DNA from 2 places in the Dorea sp. genome. Region 2 is predicted to be linked to the other one. Evidence: riboswitches for the same ligand, from Rfam matches in the RefSeq annotation. Region 2 holds a riboswitch; the other holds the start of a gene.
The links. A riboswitch is a leader RNA that binds a small molecule or an ion and turns the genes downstream of it on or off. The one in region 2 is predicted to bind cobalamin.
Positions count from the first base shown of each region.

Region 1: it holds a riboswitch for cobalamin, as region 2 does, so the genes downstream of both, ACWJAF_RS00395 (sirohydrochlorin cobaltochelatase) here and ACWJAF_RS08095 (hypothetical protein) in region 2, are expected to answer to the same signal.

Region 1 is NZ_CDRRQK010000001.1:62,018-78,451, reverse strand. Features, by position in the region: gene ACWJAF_RS00420 (LacI family DNA-binding transcriptional regulator) at 1-559, shown strand, start outside; gene ACWJAF_RS00415 (glucose PTS transporter subunit IIA) at 793-1,419, shown strand; gene ACWJAF_RS00410 (glycoside hydrolase family 32 protein) at 1,591-3,021, shown strand; gene ACWJAF_RS00405 (pyridoxamine kinase) at 3,178-4,065, opposite strand; tRNA gene ACWJAF_RS00400 (tRNA-Arg) at 4,373-4,446, shown strand; cobalamin riboswitch at 4,670-4,858, shown strand; gene ACWJAF_RS00395 (sirohydrochlorin cobaltochelatase) at 5,042-6,247, shown strand; gene ACWJAF_RS00390 (hypothetical protein) at 6,272-6,820, shown strand; gene ACWJAF_RS00385 (6-phosphofructokinase) at 7,188-8,435, shown strand; gene ACWJAF_RS00380 (bacterial transcriptional activator domain-containing protein) at 8,894-10,462, shown strand; gene ACWJAF_RS00375 (hypothetical protein) at 10,447-12,627, shown strand; gene ACWJAF_RS00370 (glycosyltransferase family 2 protein) at 13,085-14,101, shown strand; gene ACWJAF_RS00365 (metal-dependent transcriptional regulator) at 14,321-15,130, shown strand; gene ACWJAF_RS00360 (hypothetical protein) at 15,171-16,007, shown strand; gene ACWJAF_RS00355 (hypothetical protein) at 16,327-16,434, shown strand, end outside.
Region 2 is NZ_CDRRQK010000014.1:60,683-77,116, reverse strand. Features, by position in the region: gene ACWJAF_RS08095 (hypothetical protein) at 1-1,724, opposite strand, end outside; cobalamin riboswitch at 1,868-2,066, opposite strand; gene ACWJAF_RS08090 (HPr family phosphocarrier protein) at 2,238-2,501, opposite strand; gene ACWJAF_RS08085 (LysR family transcriptional regulator) at 2,736-3,620, shown strand; gene ACWJAF_RS08080 (YoaK family protein) at 3,617-4,324, opposite strand; gene ACWJAF_RS08075 (5-methyltetrahydropteroyltriglutamate--homocysteine S-methyltransferase) at 4,486-5,598, opposite strand; gene ACWJAF_RS08070 (LysR family transcriptional regulator) at 5,764-6,678, opposite strand; gene ACWJAF_RS08065 (precorrin-8X methylmutase) at 6,692-7,396, opposite strand; partial or broken gene ACWJAF_RS08060 (cobyric acid synthase) at 7,400-8,995, opposite strand; gene ACWJAF_RS08055 (pyridoxal phosphate-dependent aminotransferase) at 8,977-10,023, opposite strand; gene ACWJAF_RS08050 (ferrous iron transport protein A) at 10,111-10,320, opposite strand; gene cbiB (adenosylcobinamide-phosphate synthase CbiB) at 10,519-11,439, opposite strand; gene ACWJAF_RS08040 (histidine phosphatase family protein) at 11,339-12,058, opposite strand; gene ACWJAF_RS08035 (bifunctional adenosylcobinamide kinase/adenosylcobinamide-phosphate guanylyltransferase) at 12,075-12,452, opposite strand; gene ACWJAF_RS08030 (adenosylcobinamide-GDP ribazoletransferase) at 12,513-13,322, opposite strand; gene ACWJAF_RS08025 (bifunctional adenosylcobinamide kinase/adenosylcobinamide-phosphate guanylyltransferase) at 13,319-13,864, opposite strand; gene cobT (nicotinate-nucleotide--dimethylbenzimidazole phosphoribosyltransferase) at 13,864-14,940, opposite strand; gene ACWJAF_RS08015 (cobyrinate a,c-diamide synthase) at 15,090-16,434, opposite strand, start outside.

The DNA.
Region 1 (16,434 bases), on a different contig from region 2:
AGCCAAAAGCAAAAAAGAGATTGCTTATATCGGAGTATCCAGAGAAGATAAGGCAGCAGGAGCAGCAAGAGAAGACGGGTTCCGCGCCGGACTTAAGTCGATGGGAAAAGAATTGAAGGAAGAAAATTATAAAGTATCAGAGTTTACAACAGAGTCCGGGTATGAAAAAGTACTGGAATTATTAAATGAAAAACATGACATCGATATCATATCGTGCGCCACAGATACGATTGCTGCAGGTGCGATAGAAGCTATTCATGCTTATGTGGGAAGCCAGATCCCGAAAAATGTAGAAGATACAGGCTCCAGATTCCGTTATATATTGGAAAATACATCGATCCAGGTAACCGGATTTGGAGATAATCAGCTTTTAAAAGCCGTAACAGGCGGAATTCCGACGGTGCATTTTGGCTATAAGACCAGCGGAATCAGAGGTGCAGAACTTCTGTTGGATGTAATAGAACGTGGGGAAAATATACCGGTAGAGGTAAAATTGGGATATAGATTAGCGGAAATTGCCGAACCAGAGGAAAATATAGAAGATATGGTTATCGATTAAAAGCAAAAAAGTCAGGTATCAACACAAGACGAAGATATTAAAATGTATCATTCATGGATGAATAACTCCAAAATCGGTCAAAAACATCGAAAATCGTGCAAATCGCACAAAAATGAATATTAAAAATCAGTAAAAATGCCATATTTACAAATGGCATTTTTTTTCTTATCATTAAATCAAGAAATATGAAAACGATTACATATAAAACGCATGAAAAGGGAAGGAGAGTTATTATGGATTACAGAAAGATCGCACAGGAAATTTTGAATCATGTCGGTGGAAGTAAGAACATTGCATCTGCAGCACACTGTGCAACGAGACTAGTAGCAGACGACACAGCAAAAGCAGAAGAAAAAGAAGTAGAAGACAAGACAGAAACAACAGCAGATGATACAGAAGAAGTAGCAGAAGAGGCATTAACAAGCCCGGTAAATGGAACACAGATTCCATTAGGAGAAGTAAAAGACGAGACATTTGCATTCGAGATGCTTGGAGCAACCGTAGCAGTAGAGCCTGCAGATGGTAAGATCGTAGCACCATGTGACGGAGAGGTCTCTAACATATTTGAAACCGGTCATGCCGTATGTATTACAACAAAAGCAGGCGGGGAACTTCTGATCCATATCGGTATCGACACCGTGAAGATGGACGGAAAAGGATTTACCAAGAAAGTATCTGATGGAGATAAAGTACATGCAGGAGATGTCCTGGTAGAAGCAGATCTTGATGAGATTAAGAAGGCAGGATATCAGACAACAACCATGATGATCCTGACGAACACAGATGACTTTGGAAATGTAACAAAGGCAGAACCTGCTGAAGTTAAGACAACAAGCAAAGTAATGACACTTGCAAAATAATAGTACGATATGGGGCCGAAAGTAATATAAACTTCCAGCCCCATAACTATAAGAAGATGTAAGGATTTTGGGATTGCGGGAAATGCATAGCAATGGAGTAATCCAGGTACATCACAAGATACAAAAGCAGCATAAAAATAACATAATAAAATAGATGGAGACGATAGGATTATGAACGCATTAACAAGAGATCTGGTAAAATTAGTAGATATAGCAGAGAAGAATCAGAAGGCAAAAGAAGAATTATCCGCATCAGATAGAAAGTTCCGCGAAAAACTACATCTGATGCCGCCGGTTGGCTGGCTGAACGATCCAAACGGACTCTGTCAGTTTCAGGGAATCTATCATGCATTCTTCCAGTATTCACCATTCAATCCGGAAGGCGGCGTAAAGATGTGGGGGCATTACACCAGTACGAATATGATCGACTGGGAGTATCAGGGCAATGCACTTTATCCTGACCAGCCATTTGACTGCCACGGGGTATATTCCGGATCCGCATTTATCGAAGATGGGAAAATGTATCTGTATTATACAGGAAATGTCAAATTAGAAGACGGGGATTACGATTACATCAGAAACGGACGTGAGGGCAACACTGTTCTTGTAGTGACAGAAGACGGTAAGACATTTGGAAACAAAAAAGAATTGATGAGAAATTCAGACTATCCGGACAATCTGACCTGTCATGTAAGGGATCCAAAAGTATGGAAAGAAAATGATACCTATTATATGGTACAGGGTGCAAGAACCAATGAAGATGTAGGACAGGTGCTTGTGTTTGAGTCTGAGGATAAAGTAAACTGGAAGTTCAAAAGCCGCGTAGAATCCGAAAAACCATTTGGTTATATGTGGGAGTGCCCGGATTATTTTGAAATTGGAGATAAAAAGATTCTTTCTACATCTGTACAGGGACTAGAAGGCGGCGTGTGGAATGACCGAAATGTATATCAGTCCGGATATTTTGAAGTAGAAGGAGACATTCTCGGAGAATATAAGTTATCGGATTATTACTTATGGGATTACGGATTTGATTATTATGCACCACAGAGCTTTGAGACTGAGGATGGAAGAAGAATTCACATAAGCTGGATGGGAATGCCGGACTGCGAAGAATATACGAATCCGACGATCCAGACAGGATGGCAGCACTGCTTTACATTTCCACGTGAAATCTTCGAAAAAGACGGTAAGATCTGCCAGCGTCCGGTAAGAGAGCTGGAAGAAAAGAAGAAGCTGGTAAGTAAAGGCAAAGATATGCTGAGTGTAGACGGCTATGCAGTATATGAGATGGATATAAAGAACATATCCGGTAACCAGTTCAAAGTTATACTTTCGGACGAACTGATTCTGGATTACAAAGACGGGAAATTCCAGATGCATTTTACAAGCCAGAAGAAGACTTCGCTATCTGCAGGAAGAAGCTTGAGATATGTGGAAGTTGAAGAAGTGAAGAACCTGAAGATTCTGGCAGACGCATCTTCGGTAGAAGTATTTGTAAATGAAGGAGAGTATGTATTCTCCACAAGATACTATCCGGAAGAGTATAAAGTGCAGGCAGAAGCAAACGGGGCACAGATTACATTCGCAAGTATTTCGTAAGATTATATAAAAACATCACTATATGACGCCTGAAGAATTCCGGGAGAGGAAGGAATAAGCGGATATAGTGATGTTTTTTTATATCATTATGTGTTCGGAAGAAGATGTTGGTGACAGATTCTCTGTATAATGGTTCAACATTTACAGAGAACATTTTCAGACACACGGATGTAACATATACAGATATTTCTCAAAATTAACGCCTTCATTCACGGGTACATCTTCTGAAACAGAATCAATCAAAGCTTTTTCAAGAAATCGTCCGGCAATGTGTATGATCTCCGAAAGTTCCTGTCCACGGGCAAGTCCGCCGGTAATGCAGGAAGCAAACAGATCCCCGGTTCCGGAATAACTGCCTTTGCAGCACGGGAAGGCAGAAAGAACAGGCGGCACATAAGTATCTGCATCCGTATGATCTAATAGAAGATTTCCAATCTTATGGACAGAAGTTCCCTGCTCCTTGTCTGTAAAATGAATGCCTGTAATGATGATTTTTGCAGGATGTCCCGCGGGCAGCTTCTGACTGGCTGTCTGTAGTTTTTCTGTGATATCCCGGATAGAGAGAAGCGGATTTTGAAAATCGGCATAGTCCGTATCCGTCAGAAGACAGAATTCGGTGAGATTCGGGGTAATAACGTCTGCGCGGGTAACAAGCTGCTTCATGGCAGCGAGAAGTTCACCGGTATACATATCATAAGTAAGCCCGTCATCACCCATAACAGGATCTACGACGAGAAAGGTATTGTTTTTCTGAAATGTATCTAAAAAACGGAAAATCTGCTCGATCTGTGCTACGCTTGCGGTATAGCCGGTATAAATCCCTGAAAACTCTGTTTCAAGCTTTTTCCACTCCTGACGGAAATGATCCATCTTACCGGTAAAATCATAGCTATAATAGCTCGGATATTCCGTCTGGGAACTTAAAATAGCAGTCGGAAGTGGACAGGGCTGGACGCCCATGGATGATAATACGGAGATGGCAGCCGTCAGGGAACAGCGGCCAAGACCGGATAAGTCATTGATTACGGCAATTTTTCTGGTCATGTGTAAGTCCTCGTGTTTTAGAATGATTTAATTATAGCATTATAAAAATCAGAAAGAAAAGTCCAGACGTAAAAAAGAAAGACAAGCCACAGGATTTATATTACTGTTCATACGCCCGGCAAACAGTGGCTTTATCACAAAGAAAGCGAATAATTAATAAGAAAAAATGGGGACTGGAATGTGTCTGGAAAAGTTAATTTGAAAAAATATAAAAAAATTTAAAATATGTGTTGACAGATTGAAAATGATGCGCTATACTTAATTTCGTTGCTGAGGTACACAAACAACTGAAGCAAATAAATAATATGTGCGCGTAGCTCAGCTGGATAGAGCGTCTGGCTACGGACCAGAAGGTCGGGAGTTCGAATCTTCTCGCGCACGTATGAGAAACCCTTGTTTGACAATTAAGTCGGGCGAGGGTTTTTTACTGTGTTTCTATATTTGAAAGAGGAAGCGGTGTTTGCACAACGTATGAATTGGAATAAAGAGGTTACTGTTTGCATAACGTGTGAATAGTAACATAAAGAGAAGGTTCGTAGTGAGGTGCGGTGTGAATATGTTGACAGAATGTATCTGACTGTGCTAAGGTAACAAAGAGCAAATAAATATTAAGATTGTGTGAGGTGTCAGTCAGATATGATCTGGACTGGTGAAAAGGGAAACAGGTGAGAATCCTGTACGAACTCGTCACCGTATTTTGCGAGCAGAAGCAATATTTCCACTGGAATACCGGGAAGGAAGCAGAAGCGTTCGAGCAATAAGCCGGGAGACCTGCCTTTCGCAGTACAGGAACGATAAGTTCAGGCCACGAGGAATTGGCAGTACGAAATGGATAGAAAACTGTTAGTTTATTTAATTTTTAAAGATTTAACAGTTTGTTTTCGTTGTCTTCGTTTTCTGGCGGAGGCTTTTTTTATATAAAAAGTGAGCCGCAGGGATTGTACTGCTCGACAATCAGAACCAGGAGGTAGAAAGCATGAAAAAGAAACTAGTAGTATTATTACTGACAGCAGCGATGTGCGTATCAGCGCTCGGAGGATGTGGAAGTAAGACAGAAAGCTCTGACAGTAGCAGCAAAAAAACTACAGAAGAATCATCAAAAGATGATGATCAGAAAGCTGCAGATGAGGTCGCAAAGAAGATAGATGCAATCTATGTGCAGGAAAGAAATGATAAGACAGATGAACAGTGTAAAGAAGCAAAAGAGGCGTGGGACAAATTGACAGATGCACAGAAAGAACTGGTAGAAGGTGAAAATGCAGATCCGGATTACTTTGGAAGAGATACCGGAGATGCGTCAGCAGATGATCCGTTAAATGAAGATAATATCGGAGAGAAAGAGCTTCTGGTAGTAAGTTTTGGAACTTCTTTCAATGCAAGCCGTGCAGCTGATATCGGAGGAATAGAAAAAGCTCTTCAGGCAGCAAATCCGGACTGGTCAGTAAGAAGAGCATTTACAGCTCAGATCATTATCAACCATGTGCAGGCAAGAGATGATGAGAAGATTGATAATATGGATCAGGCACTGGAAAGAGCTGTAAAGAACGGTGTAAAAGAACTGGTCGTACAGCCGACACATTTGATGCATGGTGCCGAATATGATGAGTTAACAGAAGCAGTTAACAACTATAAAGACAAATTCGAATCTGTAAAGATTGCAGAGCCGCTTCTTGGAGAAGTAGGAGCTGATGCAACTGCTATTAATGCAGATAAAGCAGCCGTAGCAGAAGCAATCACAGCAGAAGCAGTTAAGACAGCAGAGTATGACAGTCTTGATGCAGCTGCGGAAGACAGCACAGCATTCGTATTCATGGGACATGGAACATCTCATACCGCAAAAATCAGCTACTCCCAGATGCAGGCACAGATGGAGCAGCTTGGATATAAGAATGTATTTATCGGAACTGTAGAAGGTGAGCCGGAAGAGACTTCCTGCGAATCGGTAATTGAAAAAGTAAAAGAAGCAGGATATAAGAACGTAATCCTCCGTCCGCTGATGGTTGTAGCAGGAGATCATGCGAACAATGATATGGCTGGAGATGACGATGATTCATGGAAGAGCCAGTTCGAAGCATCTAAGAACTTCGACAGCGTGAAGACTCAGATCGCCGGACTTGGTGAGATTGAAGCAATCCAGCAGTTATATGTAGCTCATACAAAAGCAGCTATGGATGCTCAGTAAAAAGGATAATTAAGGGAGATAGCAATGTTGAAAAAGAGATTAATGGCAGTTATTTTGTCAACAGTAATGACAGCAACGGTATTTACAGGATGTGCAGGTAAGAGCGAAAGCAGTAAATCAGACACCGCATCAGCAAAGACAGAACAGCAGAAAGCGGATGCAAAAGAAGAAAAGTCAGAAGATCAGGAACAGAAAAAAGCTCCGATCGAGGATGGAACTTATACTGCAGAGTTTAACACGGACAGTTCGATGTTTCATGTAAATGAAGCGAACGAAGGAAAAGGCACATTGACGGTAGAAGACGGGAAGATGACAATACACGTTAGTCTTGTATCAAAGCATATTGTGAATCTGTTCCCTGGTACAGCAAAGGAAGCTCAGAAAAAAGGCGCAGAGCTTTTAGAGCCAACTACAGATGAAGTTACATACAGTGATGGAACGACAGAAGAAGTCTATGGATTCGATGTTCCTGTTCCGGCATTAGATGAAGAATTTGATCTGGCGCTGATCGGAACCAAAGGAGTCTGGTACGATCACAAAGTAAGTGTAACCAATCCTGTAAAAGCTGAATAAACGAATTGTGTCATACGTCTTGTAGAAAACCTGTTTAAGACACGCTTTAAGATAAGTAAAATATGAATAAAAACTCTTATTTCTCATATAATGTAGAGATTACAAAAGATGGGAAGTAAGAGTTTTTTATTGTCGTCATGCGTTCGGAAGAAGTGATGATGTCGGAGTCTCTGGATGTAGACATCTTAATATAAAATAGTAAAAATGCATAAAAAAACAAATAAAAGCTAGACTTTTATGTGGAAATACACTAATATTATATTAACGACGAAAGCAGTTACAGTTCTTCCGGTAAGAAATTTCCGAATTGAAAATTTTAAGAGAACCGTAACATGGGGCGTGAATAAAACAGGAAGGAAACAAGTGAATGAAAGGAAATGTAATTGTAGGACAATCTGGGGGACCAACAGCAGCAATCAATGCAAGTCTTGCCGGTGTATACCGGACAGCAAAAGACCGTGGGGCAAAGAAAGTATATGGAATGCTTCATGGAATTCAGGGATTATTAAAGGAAAAATATATTGATCTTTCGGATCATATCAAGACAGAACTGGATGCAGAATTATTAAAACGGACACCGGCTGCATTCTTAGGATCATGCCGGTACAAACTTCCGGAAATCCATGAGAACAGGGAAGTATATGATAAGATATTTGAAATCCTGGACAAACTGGATATCGAGGCATTTATTTATATTGGTGGAAATGATTCCATGGATACAATCAAGAAATTATCCGATTATGCGATTGTATTCGGACATGCAATCCGTTTTATCGGATGCCCGAAGACCATTGATAATGATCTGGCACTGACCGATCACACACCGGGATATGGAAGCGCAGCAAAGTATATCGGTACATCCATGAAAGAGATCATCCGTGACAGTTTCTGTCTGGAGTACGAAAAAGGTGTGGTATCTATCGTAGAGATCATGGGACGTAATGCAGGATGGCTGACAGGAGCCGCAGCACTGTCAAAAGGGGAAGACTGTGAGGGACCTGACCTGATCTATCTGCCAGAGCTTCCGTTTGATCTGCAGTTATTTGGGGAAAAGATCAAACAGCTGCTGCAGGAGAAGACATCGATTGTAGTTGCGGTATCAGAAGGTATCAGAACGGCAGATGGGACCTATGTATGTGAACTGGGGAACAGCATTGACTTTGTAGATGCATTTGGACATAAGCAGTTGTCGGGAACGGCATCTTATCTGGCAAGTTATATTGCAGGTGAGATCGGCTGTAAGACACGTGCGATTGAATTAAGCACACTGCAAAGAGCAGCGTCTCATGCAGCATCCAGGGTAGATATCCTGGAAGCATATCAGGTAGGTGGAGCAGCAGTAAAAGCAGCAGATGAGGGCGATACAGGCAAGATGGTTGTATTAAAACGTCTCTCAGATGATCCATATCAGTGTGGAACAGAGGTTAAAGATGTGCACAAGATTGCCAATGATGAAAAACTTGTGCCAAGAAGCTGGGTGAATAAAGAAGGAACCTATGTAACAAGTGAATTTATCTCTTATGTACGTCCGCTGATCCAGGGAGATGTATCACCGGTTATGGTAGATGGAATCCCGAGACATCTGTATACACCGAAGGAATTAAGTCACAGATAAGAAATGATAGAAAAGTAAAAGATTCATCCGTAATGTTCCAAAATGCAGACGGCTGGAAAAGCTGCCTGACAAGAACTTACGGATGAATTTTTTTGACAAATTATGCAGGAAGGTCAGAGTGTGTCATATATCTTGCGGAAAGCATTTTTAGATACATATTAATACTGGCAGTTTTCACAAGATTTTGCGATTCTTAAAAAGTCTCTTGTTTTTTTGAAAAGTATCAAGTAATATAGGCTTACTTTATATATTCAAAATAGAATCTATTAACAAATCAATAAACATCCCGTAACAATGAAACTGATTTAACAAAATATAGCAAGGATTCTCGTTCCTCTACGATGGTAGATGGATTGCAGAAAAAGCAAACAGAGCGTTTGTGATACATATGGCAACAGGATATAGTCATTCGAAGATGAAGAAAGGATGGATTATATGGAAAATATAGAGGTGGTAGCATGACAGAAGTATCGAAGAAAACAAGTTATGATGTATTGCGGTTGATCGAACATGGAAAAAGCTGTTATATCAGTTCAGAAAATGTAGAGGGGAAAACACTTGTAAAATATTTAAAATATCACCCGGCGCTGGAAAAATCAGAATTATATGAGATATTAAGAGAGATTACCAGACAGCTGGAATTGATTCACCGTTGCAGGGGGAATCCCTGTTATCAGTATGTGAATCCCTATAGTATGATCCGGGCAGATGACGGAAGGATTTATTATCTGGATATGAAATCAGAAGATGGAAAGGAACATATCCGCTTTATGCAAAGAAGAGATATCAGGGAATATTTCCTTCCGTCAGATGAAAAATACTACCAGCATGCCAGTATGGAACTGGATATTTATGGGTTAGGGAGAACATTTCAGTATATTCTGGCTTCTACAGAACCAGAGCCGCATCTTAGCAGACGGGAAGAGATCCGTCTGAAGAAAATAATATCAAAAGCACTGGGAAACCAGTCTTCCAATTATTCAAGTATATCAGATATTCAAAAACAAATTCCAACATATAAAGAGAAAGAAAAAAGACAGAATTCATCACGGAAGAGAAAATCTCTGAAGAAATTGTGCATAATAGGCAGTCTCGTATTACTGGCGGGTGGATATCTTTTCTGGCAGACGCTGGAAAGGAGAAAAAGTGTACAAGTAAGTAAGGTATTGGTGGAAAAAACTGATCAGAAGACGGGAAAGAATGCCGGTAAAGGAATAGGAGGGGCAGGCAGGTCTACCGGAAACAATAATCCGGATCAGGCATATATAGAGCTTGCAATGGCATATTTCCTGGATGTGGGGGATGCAGATAAGAGCATGAAATATCTGAAAAAAATGAAAGATAGCAAAATAGCAGAAAATCTGGGGATACTGATTGCATCTTACAAAGAACATGAGATGACTGTAAGCGGAACAAGATACCAAAAAGGAATGCAGGAGTTAGAAAACTGGTTAGCAGATAACAAACCGGAGAAAAAAGAGCTGCAGGTGAAATATCTGAGATGTCTGATAAGAGGATATGGACTTATGAACGGGAAAAAAGGCGCAGATGAAGTCCTACGGTTGGTGAATAAAGAACAGGGCAATAATGGAATGGCTAATAAGCATCTTGATAAAGAAGCGGAGAAAGAATTAAGAAAGTACGAGGCAGCAGCATATGAGAAAAAAGGAGAAAGAGAAAAAGCGGCAGAAGTCTATACAGATCTGCTGCAATTGGAACCGGATTCAAAATTGCGTGAGCAGTTGTACAAAAAAATGGTGTTATTGTATGAAAAAAGTGGACGGAAAGATATGGCAGGAGAGATATGCAGACAGGGAATGAATGAACTGAAGGAATCGGAAGAACTGAAATTACTTCATATCAGAATACTGTGTGCAGATACATCCATCAGCAGAGAAGAATGTGCACAGGTGATAAAAGGATATTTGACAGAGTATCCGGGATTATCAGAGACAGAAGAATTTAAAAAACTACAGAAAGAATATGAGATTCGAAGAGAAGGTGAAGAAGTATGGGTAGGAAGATAAAAAGATATATCATCATTATGTTACTGGTAGTTATGACAGGAACAAGTCTGAAGATGGGCGCGCATCTGGGGGAAGCAACAGAAGTATTCGCAAAAAATACATCGGCAAAAAAGAATAATACAGGAAAGACGCAGAACAGACAACAGAAAACAGCAGATCAGGCACAGGCAGAAGGTAAAAAGAGGACTATAAAAGACATAGAAAATAAAAAAGCAAAGCAAAAGAATGTAGAAAAAAAGAATAAAAAAATAAGAATAATGGGACGGGAAGAAATCGATGAAAAAGAAGAAACAAATGCAGGTGATGCGATAGATAAGAAAGAGAATGGAAGTGGGGAAGAACCGGAAGATAAGAAAAAAGAAGGTGAAACAGAGAAAGAAAAAGATAATGAGAAAAAAGAAGATGAAACAGAGAAAGAAAAAGATGATGAGAAAAACGATAGAGAGGATATAGAAGAAACAGATAAAAATCAAGATCAAGAAGCAGATGAAGAAGAGAATGAAGAAGATGATAATGATTTTACCTTTGTTTCGAATGAAATTATCAAACAAGTAGAAGAAGTAGAACTATATCAGATATCGTATAATGAGCCGGATGGAAAAAACGGATATTATATAAAAAAACCACAGGTCAGTCTTAAGCATATAAGTCCGAATGGCATTACAAAATACCGGACAGTGAACGGAGTTGGAGATAAACAGGAAGGGATATTAGATAAAGCAGGAACAGAATGCAGTGTTTCGGACCGCTTTATGGAAGGAAAGAATATTCTGGAAGTGTGGATGGAAGATGCGAATGGACAGGTGATAGGAGAATCGGAAAGCAGACAGGAATTCGATATGGATATGCTGAATCCAAAAGTAAAGATAAGTGTTCCACAAGGATTCCGGGCATGGTATCCGGAGGATGTACCGTTATCGGTAGAGGCAGATGATGGTGCGAGAGGAAGCCAGATTGCAGAGATACAGTGCAAGATAGGGGATAAATTGGTTGGACGGACGGAAAATTCTACAGCACAGTTTCAGATTACAGAAGAGGCAAATAGCGGACAAGGAGTATTGGTTCATGTAATCGTAACAGACCATGCAGGAAACCGTACGGAGCTGGCGGACCGGGTTTGTCTTGATAAGAAGCTGCCGGTAACTACAATAGAAGGAATTCAGGACTATCTGATTACGAGTAAACCGGTGAATGTTATATACCGTGCAAAAGAAGAAAACCGTATGAAAGAATTACAGGCAGGAACCAGTCACGAAGATGAAAAAGGGAATACCACACAGCAGAATATCACAAAATGGGAAGAGAATGGAAAAGAAAAGTCAGGCAGCCAGACACTGTCAAAAAACGGAATCTATAAGCTTCAGGTTCTGGCAGAAGACATGGCCGGAAATCAAAGTAAGACGGAAAAGCAGGTGATCATAGACAAAGATAATCCGGTCATCATGCATGTAGAAGAACTGGATGGAAAATATATGAAGGAGTTCCAGTGGCAGTACGAGTCCGGAGAATGGATACAGGATTTTACCAGTTATACATATCTGATGCAGTTAGATGATGAACTGTATAAGCCGGGAGAAAAGATCGAAAAAGAAGGAACCCATACCTTGCGTGTAAGCGCAGAAGATGCAGCAGGAAATACAGGTGAGGCAAAAGCAAAGTTTGTCATAGACCATACACCACCGGTAATCCGGTTTGAAAATGTAGCAGAGGGTGAAACATACGAAAAAGAGCGGACAGTGAAGATACAGACAGAGAAAAAAGAAGATTATATAGAAGCAGTAAAGATTAATGGAAAGGAACAAAAATTAAAAAAGAAGAACACAGACAGTTATGAATGCAAACTGGATGAAGAAAAAGAATATGAAATTGAAGTACGGGCAAAAGATCTGGCACAAAATGAAACTGTTTCAAGAGTAAGCTTTCGGATCGGGGCGGAAAAATCCATACTGCAAAAAATCATAGACCCTGTAAAACGGACATTTTTCGGTGGAAAAGATGGAGATAAAGATGTCTCAAAAGGGGATATCAATGATGAAAAAGAGACAGAAGGTGGATATCTTTTATGGAAGATAACAGGTGCTTTGGTGATAGGAAGCACTGTTTGTATAATTGGATACCGGAAAAAGGAATACTTGAAAAATCTCATGAAAAAATTTAGAAAGTAGATTGGAATGTGCAGGAATTGTCATAAGAATCTGTCACAGGCAGTTCTTTGAGAATATATGCTGGTAAAAAAGAGGGCTGCCGAGGCAGCCCTGATAAAATTCATGATAAATGCTAATGCATCTTGCAAAAGCAGGTAGTGAAAAGGATGAAAAACATCCTCAAAAAAATCCTTTAGGAAGGGAGGATGCCGGGTAACCGCTTCCGCAATTCCCGGCATGTATTATGAAAAAGTTTATTCCAAATAGTATTTACATACTAGATAACGTCTTTTGTATTTATCTGATGGTTATAGTATAGGCAATACCTATGAAGAAAGAATGTTAAAGAAGTGAAGGAATTTTGAAAGATAAATGAACAAATTGTGAACAAGGGGGTTTACAAAGATTTTGTTGGAAAATAGCGCGAAATGGATTATACTAAAAAGAAGTCAAGTTTAAAGAAAGAGGAGAAAAAAGAATGAAATATATTTCTTTTGCCATTCCGTGCTATAATTCGCAGGATTATATGGCGCATGCGATAGAAAGCATTCTTCCAGGTGGAGAAGATGTAGAGATCATTATCGTAAATGACGGATCAAAAGACAGAACATCAGAGATTGCTCATGAATATATGGAAAAATATCCAACAATCATAAAAGTTGTGGATAAGGAAAACGGTGGACATGGAGATGCCGTAAACTCAGGACTTACACATGCAACAGGAAAGTATTTTAAAGTTGTAGATAGTGATGACTGGGTAGATGAAGAGGCACTTCATAAAATATTAGATGTTTTACGTCATATGGAAGAGGATGAAGTAGAACTGGACATGCTGATTGCTAACTATGTATATGAAAAGGTTGGAGCAACGCATAAAAAAGTCATTCACTACCGTAATGTACTGCCACAGGATGAGATTTTCCGCTGGGATGATATGGGACATTTCCATCTGGATCAGTATATCCTGATGCATTCTGTTATCTATCGTACGGATATGCTGAAGCTGATTCAGCTGCAACTGCCAAAGCATACATTTTATGTAGATAACATCTATGTATATTATCCATTGCCACATGTGCGTAAGATCTATTATATGGATGTGGATCTTTACCGTTACTTTATCGGAAGAGAAGATCAGTCGGTGAATGAAAAAGTCATGATTAAGAGACTGGATCAGCAGATCTTTGTTACGAAGACAATGATCGATATGTACCAGATCAAAGATATCGGAAGTAAGAAGTTAAGACAATATATGTTGAATTACCTTGCGATTATGATGACGGTATCTTCTATTCTGTGTATCCGTTCAAAAGATAAAGAGAATCTGGCGAAGAAGAAGGAACTCTGGCAGTATTTGAAGAAGAAAGATTTAAGAAGTTTCATGAGAATCCGTTATGGAATTCTCGGACAGACAATGAATATTCCTGGAAAATCCGGTCGTAAGATATCATCACTTGCATATACAGTTGCAAGACGTCTGATTGGATTTAATTAGTAGAAAATTCTTGTAAAGCAGAATAAATAAAAAGACACCCCTTGAAAGAAAAGGTTGGAGTGTATCTGAAATATCATTTCAGAAATCTATATGTCCGACTTTACGGTATATTTTGCTTTCATCCGGTTGACAAAAGAAAAATATCGTGGATATAATACAGAGAAGTAAGTTTAAACTAACTAAAGTATGTCTGAAAATATGTAAAATCGGAGGCAGATTATGGGGAGAAGAAAAGCATCAGAAGTAGACAACCAGAAAGAAAAAAGAGAGGATCTTCTGGAACATCTTTATCAGATCTACCGGCAGGGCGAAGAATTGACAGTGGCAGAATATGCCACAGAAAAAGGTTTTTCCATGCGGGAGACCAATGCGTTGGTAAGGGAATTGAAGTTGTCAGGATATGTGGAAGAAGAGAAAAAAACAGGAAGACTGATTCTGACAGAATTAGGAAAAATGGAAGGCATGGATTGCCTCGAACGACATGAAAAATTGACACAATTTTTCCAGATGGTCAGTGGAATGGAACAGGAAGAGGCCCAGGAGGATGCGTGCAGGATTGAACATGTGATCAGCCAGAAGGCACTGGAAGGGATAGATGGATTCTTAAAATACGGAGATGTATATGACCGCAGTTATAAGGGGATGGATATGTACAATGTATTTGGAGAAGGAACATTTGAAATCCTGCTTGGTATCTATCAGCCGGAACGAAGAAATCCAAGATTGCTGGCCGGGGAAGATGAAAAATTCCAAAGCAAGGGAATATTAAAAATTGAAAAAGGTATCAGCTGGTTTGTATTAAAGGCAAAAGAGGATATGGATCCAGGAGTTATCTGGTACCGCAGGAGCACGGGATGGGTTCAGGCAAAAAAAGAGGAAAATGCTTTTTATCTGCCAACAGATATATTTTCTTATATGAAAAATGTGAAAGTGCCAGTGACGGAAGCTGAGGCGCTTATTGCGATTACTCCGTTTGAACAGGAGCCGGTAACGATTGACTGCCGGGAAGTGAACATACATATATGGTAATAGAGAATAAAAGAAAGAACAACAGGAGAAGGAAGTTCACATGGAAAAGGGCGCACATCTTAAGAGAAAAAATCAACCGACGATGGCACAGATCCAGTATGTGCTGGAGCTTGATAAACTGGAGAAGAAAAAAGGAGCACAGGGAGAAGTGGCAAAGATCTGCGGGGTAAATGCATCGACCGTATACCGCTTTTATAAAACCTGTATGGAACAGGGATATCTGGGGGAAGATCTTACATTTACAAAAGCCGGGAGAGTCTGGATTGAACGTTATAAGAATCTGCTCACAAGATTAGAAAGATATTTAACAGATATTGGGGGAACAGAAGATTCGGTGAAGGAAACATTGGGAAATATGCTTGAAAATGTGGATCTCTATATGCTGGAACTGATGCTGAAGGATTACGAGCAGAAAAAGAGTGTTGTAATCAGCAGGAAGAAACAGTTAAACGAAGATGTAATATACAATATCAAACGTTATGGAAATTATCAGGTAAAATACGGAATCTACAGACTGAACCGCCGGCCGGATACGGCTTCATTATCCATGGCGATGCATGGATTTGAAGAAAGAGCAGAGATTGTATGGGAAGAAGATACACCATATCTGGTATTGAGAGTAAAAGCTTTAACGGCAAAATCAAGATTGGACGGTAAAGAAAGAATAGGATATCTGGACACACTTAGGTATGAGGATAACAGCAGATTGATTGTTGCAAGGTCTGAAGAAGGAAGAATCTATATTCCGATATCGGCCTGTGAAATACACTATTATCAGGGGGGGAGTATCGTGGCAAAAGTACCGGTCACGGTAACAAGCAGTGTGGGAAGACAGCATATGCCGGAGAGTACAGCACTATTGCTGTTCTGGTTATAGTAGTGTTGAAAAGAATTGTTGAGAAAAGTTATCAAAACAAAAAACGACTTAAAAAATAGAAATAACAAGAGTATATACAAAAACGGAAAAATCAGAAAAAACCTTGTAAATACAGGAAAATACGAGAATTTGACTTTTTAGATAACGCAATTTTTTGCATTTTAAGAAAAAGAAAATCCCGTGTTTTCCTGTTTTTTTATTGCATTAAATGCAAAAAGAAAAACGGGAAAATTCATTGACGGAGTTTGAAATGGTATGTTATATCATTGGTGTCAAAAAAAGTTGGAAGCAACTAACCGTAAAACAAAGGGATGATAAGATGAGTGATAAAGAACAGATACAACCAGAAACAACACAGACAGTAAACATACAGACAACTACAGAACAAAAAAACCGGAAAAAAAGAAAACTGATCGTAGCCGGAATC
Region 2 (16,434 bases):
GATACAGTATCCGGCTGGCCATTATTCACACTGCTTCCTGCGCTGTTTCCGCTTCCGTTATTTCCAGAGCCTGCATTTCCACTTCCATTCGAACCCGTATTTCCATTTCCTGTACCTCCATTTCCAGGAGTCAGTGTTCCGTTTCCATTTCCAGATCCGCCAGGATTTAAAGAGCCGTTTCCATTACCGGATCCATTGTCGGAGATTTTTTTCATTCCCTCTGAATAAAAGGTCAGTGTTCTGGTATCCCATTTATTACTTTTCGTTGTATGGACTACTATATCCATTGTCTTATCCAGTTCTTCTACCGGAATTTTAAATGTATACTGTTCTGCCAGCAGATTCTCCGGAAGGATCCAATGTGCCTCATCATTTGGTGCATCTTCGATACTTCCAAGATAGAGACGGTTATATCCCTGCCCACTCAACGTAACGGATGCCGACATCTGTCCATTCTGTACCTGCATTGTACAGCTTACGACGCGGAACATCTTACCGCCTGCTTCTGCATTTACTTCATAAATTCCATCTTCAATAATTCTTCTTGCAGATTCTGATGAAAATGTAAGCGTTCTGTCATACCACTGATCTTTTCTTATAGAATGTGCAGCAACGGCAATCTCTTTATCCAGACTTTCTACCGGGATTCTATATGTGTAGTTTCCTTCTGCATCCGCTGCATAATGAATGCACTGTGCATCTGTTGCCTGCGCTGCTTCTTCTGCAGTCCCCATGTATAACTTATCGTATCCGGTACCGCTTAATGTAATCACTGCATACATTTTACCGTTTTCTGATGTCAGTATACAATTTGTTACTTTGAACATTGTACTGCTGGATGTTACATCTACATGATAGCTTCCGTCTGTCAGTACTATTTCTTCCGGATCAGACGGTCCTGGTTCCGATGGGTCTGCCGGGTCTGTCGTTCCCGGATTGGATGGCTCTGACGGATCTGTTGTTCCCGGTTCTGACGGAACTGGTCCGGTTGGTTCTTTTCCTTCTGAAAGCTTTACATTCAGACTATACTGCGTATAAGATCCCATCTTTTCTACATAACCTACAACCGCCATCTCTTTATTCAGATCTACCGGGATATCAAATGCACTGGTTCCTTCTGCACTGTCAGCTCTTTTCTCATATTCCTGAATGGTTCCTGCAACATTTATCCATATTTTTGGATAACCGTCACTTGAAAATATAACTCTTGCAGTTGCTTTTCCATCTTTTACCGTAATGCTCTCACATGTGATCGAAGTTCTCTTAGAACCACCGATTGCCGCCTCATCCGACTGATATACACCATCTTTAAAGCTTCCTGCTTCTGCCGTAATCTCCGGAAGTTTTGCCAGTGCTTCCTGCTTCTTTGCATCTGCTTCCGAATTATCAGCTTCGTTTGCATCTGCTCCGGCTTCTGTCTGATCTGCTCCGTTCTCCACCTGCCCGGAGAGATTTCCAGTCTGTGTAGCAGCGTTTTCATTTGCATCTGCATTGTTCTGTACATTATCAGCGCCAGATGCATCGTTTACCGTATTCTGTTCCTGACTGTTCTGATCTGCTGTCTGAACTTCTGACTCCTGTGCTTCTGATGCAGAGTCTGCCGCCTGTGTTGTCTCTGTCTGCTGGTCTGCCTGTATTTCTTCTGCATATACACCCGGCACTGGTGTTAATGTCATTGACGCTGCTATAAAAAGCGCCAGAAAACGTTTTGAATTGTGTTTCATAATACTTTCTTCCTCTTTGGATACATATTTAATTAGGCGCAAAAAAACCCTCCCACGAAATAAATACATTTTCGTAAAAGGGTATAAAATCACCATACATACTGGCAATCTATGTACAACCAATTACTCGTGGTCCGGAATTTCTTCCATGTACACTACAGGCAGGTCTCCTGACTTACAGATCTTTACAGCAAATCTTAAGTCTTCCCGTAATACCAGTGACTTTTGAATTCTTTCATGATTTTCTCTGATTTGCTGCTCCCTGCTTACAGTGACGAGTTCGCACAGGACTTTCACCTGTTTCCCTTTTCACCGGCCCGGACCTTTGTATGTCTGATAAGACTCCTTCATATCATCCGGCCGACACCTGCAGTTTGTCATTCATTTTTATTCTTTTCCTGTCAACGATACCACATGTCCGGAAAAAATGCAATCTCCAGAGCATGTCTGAAAATGCTTTCTTCAAGATATGTACCACGCTCCAGAGTGTGTCTGAAAAATCTTTCCTGCAATCTAGCCAAGATTCTGTTTCTGGACCGTTTCTTTTGCCTGATACTTTTCAAAGGAATGAAGTATTTCCTCTTCATTTTCTCCCTCGATAACCAATATCATCTTCTTTCCTAATGTAACGGTCATCATCCCCATCACAGACTTTCCATCGATGATGAGTTTGTGAGCCACATCCTCAATCAGTGTATCTGCCTCTGTCCTCTGACACATACGCGAAAATTCTACAAGCTGCTCTGGTGTCTGGAATTCTACATTCATCTTTACCATTTTTTATGTCTCCTTTCGTGTGTATGAACCATTTCTTTTGTACCGGCTCTTTTAAGACCCTTTCCATAAAAAATATAAGTCAGTATACTACGTTTTGTCTTTTGTGGGAATATATTTTTTTATTTCTTAGCATTGTCTTTTCGCTCCAGATATATTATACTTAGTTGACATTTATGATATAGTAATTCATATGTCTATATCATTTTTATATTATGATATCTCAGGAGGCCCCTCATGATTACTTACGATTATTACCGGATTTTTTACCATGTAGCCCAGCATCACAGTTTTACGAAAGCTGCGGAAGTACTTCACAATAACCAGCCTAATATTACACGCTGTATGAACAATCTCGAGACCGAGCTTGGCTGTCATCTGTTCGTACGCTCCAACCGCGGCGTCTCCCTGACGCCGGAAGGCCAGAAGCTTTTTGACCATGTAGCGATTGCATTCGAGCAGCTGGAACTGGGCGAATCCGAACTAAAGCGTGACCAGAGTCTTACAAGCGGCCTGATCTCTATCGGTGTCAGTGAAAATGCGCTCCGTCTCATGCTGCTTTCCAAACTCGAAGCCTTTCACAACCGTTATCCACATGTCCGGTTAAAAATATCCAACCATTCCACGCCACAGGCGATTGCCTCTTTGGAAAGCGGACTGGTAGACTTTGCGGTCGTAACAACTCCGCTCACGATCCAGAAACAGTTCCAGAAAGTCTCTCTTGGCTCTTTCCGGGAAATTCTGATTGCCGGACCGAAGTACCAGGAGTTAACCACACACGTCTGTGCACTGGAAGAACTGGTCAAATATCCTTTTGTCTCTCTGGAAAATAATACCAGTACCAGAGATCTGCATATCCAGTACTTTTCTTCTCATGGTCTGCCGTTCCGTCCGGACCTTGAGGTTACTTCTACCGACCAGTGCCTTGCTATGATCCAGCATAATCTTGGTATTGGCTTTTATCCGGAAAAACTGGCCGAAGGACCTCTGAAACGTGGTGAGATCATACAGATTCATCTAAAAGAATCACTGCCGGCCAGACATATCTGTCTGATCCGGAACAGCTTCAGACCGCAAAGTATCGCCACCCAGAAATTAATCGAGACACTGATCCGCATCTAGCTGCGGGTCAATGTCTCTTTTTTTTGCGCCTCTATATCCATAAACATCAACAAGAAGCTGACGATCAGAAGTCCACAGGATACCCATATCATACGAATTCCGTAATGTGCAGACAGATTTCCGCCAATCCCGGCTCCAACCGCAAACAGAAATATAATTCCAAAATAATACATTGCCTGCCGCAGCTGCTCCGGTCTTCGTTCTCTCAGATAGAATGACAACGCCGCCGTTCCGCTTCGTAAGTTTCCGATACACATCGTACTTGCGTAAGAGAATCCATTTACCTTCCGGAAACTCTGTACCTGCATTGCACAGGCAAAGGATACCAGAACGGTAGCAAGCATATTTCCCTGCTGCGGAATAAATCCGACAATGAACAAAATGATGATCTCTGCCCCCAGGATTCCCTGTCTCCAGTGAATCCGCTTTGCATATTTGTATCTATTCTGGATCTGCTCTGCAATCAGCACCCCCAGTGCAAATGCAAACAGCGGGAATAAATATTTTAACCCTGCCATCCATTTTCCCTTCATAAAGTTCTGACTCATCAGCACAACATTTCCCGTCTGGGCATTCGAAAATACTTCATTCCTCGTATTGTACGTGTACGCATCCTGAAATCCGCCGGACAATGCAAGAAATGCACTGCAGATGAATGCTTCCGACATCTGCTTCCCGGTAAACAGTCTCTCCCATACTCCCATTATGTTCCATCTCCTTCGTATAATCTACGATAACTAAACAGGGGGAATTGTTTCTTAGCATTTCAGCTTCTAAAACCATCCCCCTCAACGGATTATTATACCCAATAACTTTCCGAATGTGAAACGTATATTTAATATGTTGTCTATATGTTTTTTATATACTAATCGTTCCAGACTTCTTCTGCAACTTCTTTTACGAATGCAACTTTTTTCCACTGTTCTTCTTCTGTCATAACATTTCCTTCTTCAGTAGAAGAAAATCCGCATTGCGGACTCAGGCAAAGCTGGTCTTTTGCTACATACTTTTCTGCCTCTTTGATTCTTTCCTTTACTTCTTCTTTATCTTCCAGTTCCGGGAATTTTGATGTGATCAATCCCAGTACAACTTTCTGTTCTTTGATATAACGAAGCGGAGAAAAATCTCCCGATCTTTCTGAATCATACTCCAGGAAGAATCCATCCACATTACAATGTCCAAATAAAGTCTCTGCAACTGGTTCGTATCCACCTGATGAGAACCATGTGGATCTAAAATTACCTCTGCAGATATGCATTGTGATTGTCATATCTTCTGGTTTTGCTTCCAATGCCAAATTGATCATATTTACATAAGATTTTGCAATCTCATCCAGATCAAAGCCTCTCTCTTTATAAATTTTTCTCTTTTCTGCATCACAGAATTCTCCCCATGAAGTATCATCTAACTGAAGGTATCTGCATCCTGCATCATAAAATGCCTGAATTGCCTTCTGATATGCAATTGCAATATCATAATACAGATTTTTCATATCCTGATAACGTTCAATCGGTGTGTACTCTTCTGCACGTACACAACAGATCAGGTGCAGCATAGATGGGGAAGGAATCGTCATCTTACAAAGTGTATCTCCTGCTATACACTTCAGATATTCAAAATGTTCCAGGAATGGATGATTTCCAAAATCAATCTTATCTGTAATCTTAAGTGTTGCTGCTTTTGGCTGATGTCCTTTAAAATGTACAGACCAATGCTCCGCCTTGATTTCCTCTACACCTTCCAGATCTGCAAGGAAATCCAGATGCCAGTATCTTCTTCTGAATTCCCCGTCTGTAACTGCCTGAAGTCCAATCTCTTTTTCCTTTTCTACCAGTTCTTTAATCGCTTTATCTTCTGTCTCTTTTAACTGTTCCTCTGTGATCTTTCCTTCTGCAAGTTCTGCTCTTGCATCCTTAAGATACTCCGGACGTAAAAAACTTCCTACTACGTCATAACGAAATGGTGCCTGTTTACTCATGCTTTATATCCTCCTGTACTTTAGAGCATATCTGAAAAATCTTTTTTCAGACAAATTCCAGCTCGTTTTCTCTGATAAAAAGTATAACTCATCTGTTTTTTTATGTATAATACAAAAAAACAGCAGTTTGTCATAGTTTTAAGCTATAGCAAATTGCTGTTTTTACTATTTTTCCTGCATTCCGCCCGTGTATTTTTTCAGCGCTTCCATATATACCTTCCCGTATCTGCTTAAGCTTACATCCTTACGGACAATTGTCCCAATCCGCATATATTCATCCACCAGAAGTGGTTTCCCTATAATGTTCTCTCCATTAAGTTCTTTACTGATTACTCCAGAGCTTACCGTATATCCATCCAGCCCCACTGCCAGATTGAATAATGTTGCCCTGTCCCTGACTTTGATATTCTTATTCCTGTCCAGTGTACTTAATATTTCTTCCGAAAAATAAAAAGAATTATAATCCCCCTGCTCAAATGACAGGTACGGATATTCTTCCAGATCTTTAAGAGTCAGCACTTCTTTATCTGCCAGAGGATGCTTCGAGCTGATAAATACATGCGGTTTTGCAACAAATAATTCTTCAAATTTCAGATCATTCTGACGGATCAGTTTCATGATGACCGTCTCATTCTGCGACGAAGTATACAGGATCCCAATCTCACTTTTCAATTTTGCCACGTCCTCGATGATCTCATAAGTCTGCGTCTCTCTTAATGTAAAATCATATTTTCTCGCATCAAACTTACGGATCACATCTACAAATGCATTGACCGCAAAAGAATAATGCTGACACGACACAGAGAATCTCGGATTCCGTTCATTTACATTCAGATATCTTTCCTGCATAAGACCGACCTGATCCAGGATCTGTCTTGCATAAGCAAGGAATTCATCTCCCTCAGCAGTAATCGTAACCCCCTTATTCGTACGGTGAAAAATCGTAACCTGCATCTCCTGCTCCAGTTCCCGGATTGCGTTGGTAAGGCTCGGCTGGGAAATGAACAGTTCCTTCGCAGCTTCACTTATGGTTCCTTTTTCCGCTACCATGGTAATATATCTCAATTGCTGCAATGTCATAAGCTTCTTCCCCCTATAACATATAAATCAGCGCATTACAGATACATGCCGCAATATTACTTCCGCCTTTTCTTCCCCTTGCCACAATATACGGTATATCCTCAAGTGTCAGGATCAGTTCTTTGGACTGTACCACATTGACGAATCCTACCGGTACACCGATCACAAGCTCTGGTTTGATCCGTCCGTTTCTGATAAGTTCATACAGATGGATCAATGCTGTCGGTGCATTTCCAATCGCAAAGATTAGTTTTTCGTCCAGTTCACATGCTTTTTCCATACTTGCAACAGCTCTTGTTGTTCCATTCTTTTTTGCAGCCTGCGCCACATCTTCATCCGACATAAAGCAATACACCTGTCCGCCGTACTGTTCCAGTCTTTTTTTGTTGATGCCTGATTTTCCCATCTGTGTGTCTGTCACGATAGACGCTCCATTTCTGATTGCATCCAGCGCCTTTTCCACCGCATGCTCTGAAAATACCAGATTCTTTGCATAATCAAAATCTGCACTTGTATGGATACATCGCTTTGTGATAGGGGCCTGGATATCCGGAAGGAATATTTTCTCCTGCTTCAGTTCCTCTGTGATGATCTCAAAACTTCGTTTTTCAATCTCTGTTGGTAGTACATTTTCGATTTCTATCTTTGTCTGTGTATGATTTTTATCCGTGACATTTTCTATTGTTTCCAATGTGTATGATCTTCCTTTCCTGCGCATCCCTATAATTTCATATATCTGATCCATATCAAGATGATTCCTTAATGTATCTGCCAGCAGATCATACTGACTTTCCTTAAATGTCTTAAGATCCACTCCCTGAATCTCTTCCATCGAAAGTCCCTTCTTTTCTGCCAGCGTTTTTACAATCTCTGTCACCACTTCTTCTTTGTCGAAGATTCCATGAATATAAGTTCCATATGCATTGTCATGGGAAATACCGTCCATTCCTGTTTCTTCCATATCCCCGTGACATACACCATTTCCATTATGCTTCTCTTCCAGCCATCTGGCTGTTTTCGCACTGCCATCCTTCTTTCTGTCTTTCACCGTATCATGAATTTGATTCATTGGACTGCCTTTCAAAAGTCTGGTCTGTCCCATATGGATCTCGTATCCTTCAAACTCCACATTCTGAAGCCCTTCCAGTATCCCTTCCACATGTACGAACCGTCCGTTAATCCTCGTTCTTGTCTTTTCTGTGGTAAATGTAGTCTCTACCGGAAGCAACCCGAATCCTTTCATGCTTCCACCATCTTCCACACCCTCTGGATCACTGAGTGTCTGTCCAAGCATCTGATAACCACCGCAGATTCCCCAGACGACACAGCCTTTTGCATGTGCTTTTAAAATTTTTCCTTCCATTCCGCTCTGTCTTAACCACTTCAGATCTCCCATGGTATTTTTTGTTCCTGGTAAGATGATCATATCCGGTTCTCCAAGCTCTCTTGGATTCTTTACATATCTTAAGTTTACCCCCGGAGCATTTTCAAGCAACATAAAATCCGTAAAATTCGAAATTCTTGGCGTCCGGATCACAGCAATATCTACCAGTCCTATCGCTTCACCAGATACATTTCCACCTTTTCCACCTTCAAAGCGCTCAGTAAGGCTATCCTCATCTTCAATCTCCACCTGCATATACGGAGTCACTCCAACCACCGGGATCTGCCCACGTTCTTCTAACATCATGATTCCCGGATCCAGAATCGTCTTATCTCCCCGGAATTTATTGATGATCAGTCCTTTTACCCGTTGTTTTTCATCCTCTTCCAGAAGCATCAGTGTTCCCAGAAGCTGGGCGAATACCCCGCCTCTGTCGATATCACCGACTAAAAGTACCGGAGCATCCACCATCTTCGCAAGTCCCATATTGACGATATCATCTTTTTTCAGATTGATCTCCGCCGGACTTCCGGCTCCTTCGATCACGATGATGTCATTTTCTTCTTCCAGCTTGTGAAATGCTTTCATAATATCCGGTACCAGCTGCTTTTTATATGCGAAATATTCTCTTGCACTCATATTCTTAAGTACTTCGCCATTAACGATCACCTGTGATCCCACATCATTCGTTGGCTTTAACAGGATTGGATTCATCTCTACCTGTGGCGGAATCCCTGCTGCCTCTGCCTGGACCACCTGTGCTCTTCCCATCTCAAGTCCGTCCTCTGTGATAAATGAATTCAGTGCCATATTCTGGGATTTGAACGGTGCCACCTTATATCCGTCCTGTCTGAATATCCTGCAAAGGCCTGCGCACAGCAGACTTTTTCCTGCATTGGACATCGTTCCCTGTATCATAATCTTTCCAGCCATGTTATCAACCTTTCATTTTCTTCTTCTGTACGTACTGCCACCCGGTAATACCCTTCTTCCAGTCCTTCATAATTCTGACAATCCCGGATCAATAGTCCTTCATGTAATGCCTTTTCATACAGACCCTTTTTCCCATGAAAGAATATATAATTTGCTTCCGATCCATATACCTGATAGCCGTGCATTTCCATCCGCTCTATCATCCACTGCTTCTGTGTCCGGATAAATTCTCTGGTATCCTTCAGATATTGCCCGCAATCTGTAAGAGCGGCTACGCCGGCTTCCTGTGCCATCACCGATACATTCCACGGCTGCAGCATCGCCCGCATCTTCATTCTCAACATTTCATTCCCACACAGGGCATATCCAAGTCTTACCCCCGGCATACAAAAAATCTTTGTAAATGCTTTGATGATCACAAGTTCCGGATACTCTGCTATCAGATCCCTGCACTCGTATCTTCCCGGGTCATCCAAAAAATCAATGAAGCATTCATCCAGTACCAGTACTGCCCGGCACTGCTTACACGCTTTCATCACTTTTATCAGCAGTTTCTTTTCTGTCGTCTGCCCTGTCGGGTTATTCGGATTGCATAAGAAGACCATGTCTGTCTCTTCTGTGATCTTCTCCAGAATATCTTCTCCGATACGGAATTCATTTTCTTCTTTTAATCTATAATAATCGGTCTCTGCGTCCACGGTACGAAGTGCCCGTTCATATTCCGAAAATGAGGGAGCTGTTATCACTGCTTTTTTGGGCCTTACGGCCATAACAACAGCAAAAAAAAGCTCTGCAGCACCGTTGCCGCAGAGTATCTTTTCTTTTTCAATTCCTTCATATCCACTGATGGCTTCCCGGAGTCTGTCGCATCTGACATCCGGATAGTGCATGATCCTGTCTGCACTTTCCCTGACTGCCATCCGTACACCTTCGGGAGCTCCCAGTGGATTACTGTTCACAGAATAGTCTGTAACAGACGGATTACGGTATATATCTCCGCCATGAACTGTCTCTGTATATTCTTTCAACTGTTCTTCTCCTGTGCGGCCACGCCGCTTCTCTGCTATTTTGCTACAATCATATTACTCACTTTGTGCAAAATAGTCAACCGGATCTTATACCTGAATCCTTGTTGCTGCATCGCTGCTGATCGCAATCCTTTTTTCACCATGTCTGATGATGAGCCCGCTTCCATAGTTCTGAATCACTGTGATCTCACTGCCTTCGTTAATCTTATATTGACGAATCATGTCCAGTACTTCCGGAATTCCGAACATCCATTTGATTGTGTAGTTCCCTGGAACTGCCTGTGACAATGCCTGCATAACTAACACCTTCTTTACTTCTTTTTATTATTGTAAATTGCGTCTGCTATGTTAGTCAACAAGAACATTGTTTACACAATTCTAACTTTTATTCTTTATTTACAGAATTTTTATGATAATAAATATCAATATCAGGATGACAGCATATCTTCTGTAAACGAAAACATACAGATTGCAGAAATCTTTTCTGACATCCTATTATAAAATGAGTATCAGTCCTGTTTTTAAAAGAATTCCTGCAACAAGTGATAAAACCGACGTCGCATACAACAGCGTATGGGATCTCCTGATATCTTCTGCCTCAATCTCTCTTACCGGATCTCCTATGACCGGCTTTTTATGCAGTACTCCAAAGTACCATGCATCTCCCGCAAGCTGCACATCCAGCGCACCGGCCATCACTGCCTCTGTCTGTGCCGAGTTTGGACTTTTATGATTATAACGGTCTCTTTTGAATATTTTTGCTGCATTCTTTCCATCCATTCCGCTTATATATGCCGCCAGGATCATAAGAACTGCCGATATTCTTGCAGGTACATAATTCACGATATCGTCAAGCTTTGCAGCCGCCGTTCCAAAATACTGATATTTCTCATTCTTATAACCTACCATGGAATCCATCGTATTGACGGCCTTATATGCGAATCCAAGAACCGCACCACCGACCAGCATATAGCATAGCGGCGCAATGATCCCATCCGAAGTGTTTTCTGCAACGGTCTCAACAGCCGCTTTGGTAACGCCTTCTTCTGTCAGATTCTGGGTATCTCTTCCTACGATCATCGATACCGCTTTTCTTCCAGCCTCAAGTCCTTCTGTCTTTAACGCTGTATAGACTCTGTCGCTTTCAACTTTCAGGGATTTCGTAGCAAGAATCTGATAACACCAGAAGCTTTCTATGATAAGACCAATCTGCCAGAATTTCTGATAGGCAATATGCAGAACCAGTGCAGGCAGAGCTGTACTGACTGATACCACCACGATCACGAGTATCACACCGCCGGTTCGTTCCCCTGTCTTACTTTCCGGGAGGCAGCTTCTTATAATTCGTTCCGTTCCCGAGATCAGATGTCCGATCAGGCGCACCGGATGATACAGCCACCTTGGATCCCCGAACATCAGATCCAGTAAATAGCCAATTACAAGTGCCACCGTCATATAGATCATTCTCTGTAATTCTAAGTTCATATCCTTCTCCATTCTTCACCTGGTAATCATAATAACTTCCGGCTGACCGTCCGTCTTCTCCACGGGCATATTCTTCCATAATACTCATAACCGTTCCTCCATGGGCCACGACTGCGATTCGTGCCCAGCTATGTTGCAGTGCATCCTTAAGCACGTCCCGGAAGCAGTTCCTTGTACGCTCTGTAAATCCTTCCCGGCTTTCGCCATCTGGAAACGGAAGCTTTCCGCCACTGTCAATCCATGCCTGATACTGCATATCCCCGGACAATTCTATATAATTATGGTTCTCAAATCTCCCAAAATCACATTCCCGCAGATCTTCCATAATGCTATATTTTCCTTCCATCATCATCTGCGGATAGATGATCTCTGCACTCTGTATACACCGTTTCATCGGACTTATATAGATATGCGCAGGCTTTGGATATCTGCCGGAATACTCTTTCAGGAGTTCTATTCCTTCGGCACATAAGGGTTCATCCGTCGTCCCGATATAGCGTTTTTCTTTATTTCCTTCCGTCATGGAATGACGGATCAGATAAATCTCCATTCATTTTCCCCCGTCTTTACCCTTTGATCAGCTGCCCGATTCCACAGGTAACACGATAAACTTTTTCCGAAAATGCCGCAAGTTCTGTACACACTCTTCCGGTCGTCTCGCGGTATTCCCGTTCCACCTTATCGATTGGAACGATTCCATATCCAATCTCATCTGTAACGATGATCAGCTCCGGATTCTCTTTTGTCAGCTCCTTTGCAAGATGCTCTGCCGATTCTCCTGCTCTTATCATTCTTTCAATATAATGATGGAATCCGACGATTCCCTGCGCTGATTTTAATTCTTTCTCACTACACGATTTTCCATCTGCCCAGACGATATCCGGGTACAGCTCTTTTGCAAATGTATGCTTACCCTGATATGCGCCACCGATAATCATGATCATAGCTTATTCCTCTTTCTCTATCCTTTAGTAATTCCTTTTTCTGCGCATCATCAACAGCCGTTATAATATCCCGCTCACAACGACTGTTACAAATGCCATCAAAAGCTCACAGACCTGCAGGAAGTACCCGCACAGATCCCCTGTTACACCTCCAAAGTTCTTCATTGCCATATGATGATAATATCCAAATACACCAAACGCCGTAATCACACACGCAACACCTGTGATTCTTCCTGTATAAACCATGATCACAGCAAGCACGATCACATAGAGCATCAGTACTATCTTCGTAATCTTCTGCGATGCATGTTCCGAAAAGTCTGCGACCATTCCTTTCTTTCTCGCCTGTGGAAATGTTACCACAGACAATCCACTAAGACTTCTGGATAACATAAAACTCCATGCAATTACCTGCATACTTTCCACATTCAAAGCCGAATACACACCGACGTATACCAGAAAATACACGCTGCACGAAATAATCGCAAATGCACCGGCATGGGAGTCTTTTAATATCTCAAGTCTCCGTTCTTTCGTCTGCCATGAACTTAAAGCATCCTGCGTATCCAAAAAACCATCCAGATGAATCCCGCCTGTGATAAAGACCGGAAGCAGTACCAGAAAGATCGTAAAAAACACCCCATATCTTCCCATTCCATTCATACCGGCATCTGCATTCTGATATCCTTCGATCCGGCCGGTCAGACGGTATACTCCATAAGACAGAAGTCCGATCACACCGCCGATCCACGGGAAGAAGCACATGGCATATGCTTTATTCTCATCGGTCCACTCGCTGCGCGGCATAGGGATCCTGCTGTACATGGAGAATGCGATTTTAAAACTGTTCCATAACTTCTTTATTTTCATATCCTGCTTCCTTTCAACTGTACCGGAATTCCATACACGACTTCCGTCACGCAGTCTGCCATCTTTGCAAGCTCCTGATTGATGCATCCGATACATGCTCTGTATCTTTCTGTCTCCTCACTGTAGCCATTGATATCCGAATTCACTTCATTCGTTACGATCACCAGTCGTTCTGTCTGTCCAGCCAGGCTCCGTACTCCCTGCACCACTCTTTTTACCGTTTCTTCTGGCCCGGTTACCTTATCTTCCCTATACAGTTCATTCGCTGTCAGATTGGAAATGCATTCAAGCAAAATCCCCTTATTCTCCGGAACCTGCACCTTATACATATCCGTATATTTCTCAATTGTCCGAAAGCCCTTTCCGGCTCTTAATCTGTGATGTCTTTCAATCTTCTTTTTTGTCTCTTCTGTATACGGCATCATCGTCGCCACATAAATAAGGGGCAGCAGATCCTTTTGCCCCCCACTTTGTTCCATCAACCAGTTTTCGGCGTATTCCGATTTTCCGCTTCCACTTCCACCAGTTACCAGATGTATCATTATTTTTCACCTAATTCTTCATAATCTTTGATATCATTATCCGAAAATGTACTCATCTTCTGATATACCTCTGCTGCCAGATCAAGCACCGGAAGGTAAGCCACCGCACCGGTTCCTTCCCCCAGACACATATCCGCGCATAACGGTGCTTCCATCTGTAAAGCGTTTAACACCTTCTGCATTCCCGGTTCCTTTGACATATGCGAAACGATCAGTGCATCTCTTGCCGCACTGCACATCTTTACCGCCGCAAGTGCCGCAACCGCAGATATAAATCCATCCACAACAACCGGTATCCTGTATATTGCCCCTCCTAGATACACACCTGCCATCCCTGCCAGATCAAATCCCCCAACCTTTGCAAGAACATCAACTGCATCTGCCGGATCCGGTCTGTTCTTTTCAATTGCAGTTTTTATCACATCGATCTTACGCTTCAGTCCCTCATTCGTAAGTCCTGCGCCTCTTCCTGTCATAATCTCCGGATCTTCATCCAGCAATACAGCTGCCACTGCGCTGCTGGTCGTTGTATTTCCAATTCCCATCTCGCCGGTTGCAAGGATCTGATACCCGGCCGCCTTCTTTTCTTTTACCTGAAGGATTCCTGTCATAATGGCTTTTTCTGCCTGTGCTCTTGTCATTGCCGGTTCTTTTGCCATATTTCTGGTTCCATATGCGATCTTATAATCCGGCACCTTCGTATCTGTAACCATTCCGATATCTATCGGAAACAGATCGACACCTGCCTTTTTACACATGATTGCCGCACTCGTATTACACGTCAGGAAATTCTCTGCAACAATCGCCGTCACATCCTGTCCGGTCTGTGTCACCCCTTCTTCTACCACTCCATTATCCGCACACATAACAATCAATGCCTTTTTACCGATCACAACATCCGTACTTCCGGTAAGAGCAGCAATACGCATGATATGATCTTCTAATTTTCCCAGACTATGCAGTGGTTTTGCGATACTGTTCCATTTTTTCTGTGCTTGTTCTCTTATCTTTGCATCTGCCGGACGGATGTCTGACAGCATCTGTTGTAAGTTCTTATCCTGTTGTTCTTCTGTCATTTTTTGAACCTCTTATCCTGTCATGCATTTTGTTTTATCTTATTCTTACATTACATTTTCAATCTACAGAACCTGCCACCGACAGCTTCTCTTGTATACTTAATTATTCAGATTATCACAAATACATTATTTTTTGCTCTTCTTCTTTTTTATTTATATCTTCTGCAGGCTTTTATAAATACTTCCGGTAGCTTTTCATTTCCATAATAATGTATATGTGGATACCCCGCCAGCATAGTATCTGTGCTGATCATGCATTTCCACGAACGCTTTGACATTGGCTTTTTTGCAAGAAATGCTTCTCCGCACGCATCGGAATCATAATAATGGAATTCATGTGCCGGTATCTTCCCAACATCCTGACCGAATACAGTTCCGCCCTCCAGTGTAATATAGCCAAATCTCCGAAGCGAACCTGTATGATAGCTTTTTCCACTTAATGCACCGGCTGTCTGAAATTTATGCCCTTTTTCATCTTCGATAAACTCCTGAAGGTACATGAAGCCGCCACATTCTGCCATGCATGGCATTCCTCCCTCCAGCGCTTCTTTTACAGACCTTAGCATGGTCTGATTCTGGCTTAATTTCTCTGCATAAAGTTCAGGATACCCTCCATAGAATATAACCCCGGATATATCCTCCGGAAGACATTTATCATGCATTGGCGAAAATGGTACAATCTTAGCTCCAAGCTTTCGCAAAATATCCAGATTATCCTCATAAATGAAGCAGAAAGCTTCATCTATAGCGACACCTATTCTTATTTTTCCAACGGATTCTTCTTTCCACTGTATATTTGCATCTTCCTGTAAATATTCCCGTTTTTCTCTTTCTACATCGTTCTCCTTCCAACTATAGATTACCTGCTCACTTTGATCTGCTTCCTTCTTTTCCCCGTCATACACGAAATCCGCCGAAGCTTCTGCAAGCTCCTGTAATCCTTCCAGATCCACGGTCTCCTGCAGTTTTTCACCCAGACCCGCCAGTCGCTTCTCTATATCTTTTCTTTCATTTGGAAGCTTCAGTCCCAGATATCTGCTTTCCAGCGCGCACTCCGGCATCACCGGCACATAGCCATAGACTCTGACTTTCGTTTGCTCTTCGATCATCTGCTTCATACGGCTGTACATCATCGGAGACAGACGGTTTAGTATTACACCTTTGATGTGACTGTTTTCCTTATAATGCAGAAACCCTTCAATACACGGAACCGCCGATACACTTAAGCCTTTGCAGTCAAGCACCATAACAGCCGGCGTATCCGTGATCCTGGCAATATCATAAGCACTGGCCTCCGTCGATATCCCTGCTATGCCATCATAATAGCCCATCACACCTTCGATCACCGAGATCTCACTGTTTCGTCCATTTTGAGCAAGAATCCTTCGTACGCCCTCACTTCCACACATATAGGAATCCAGATTATAACTGCTGACACCGATCACCGTCTTATGGAACATCGGATCGATATAATCCGGCCCACATTTGAAAGAC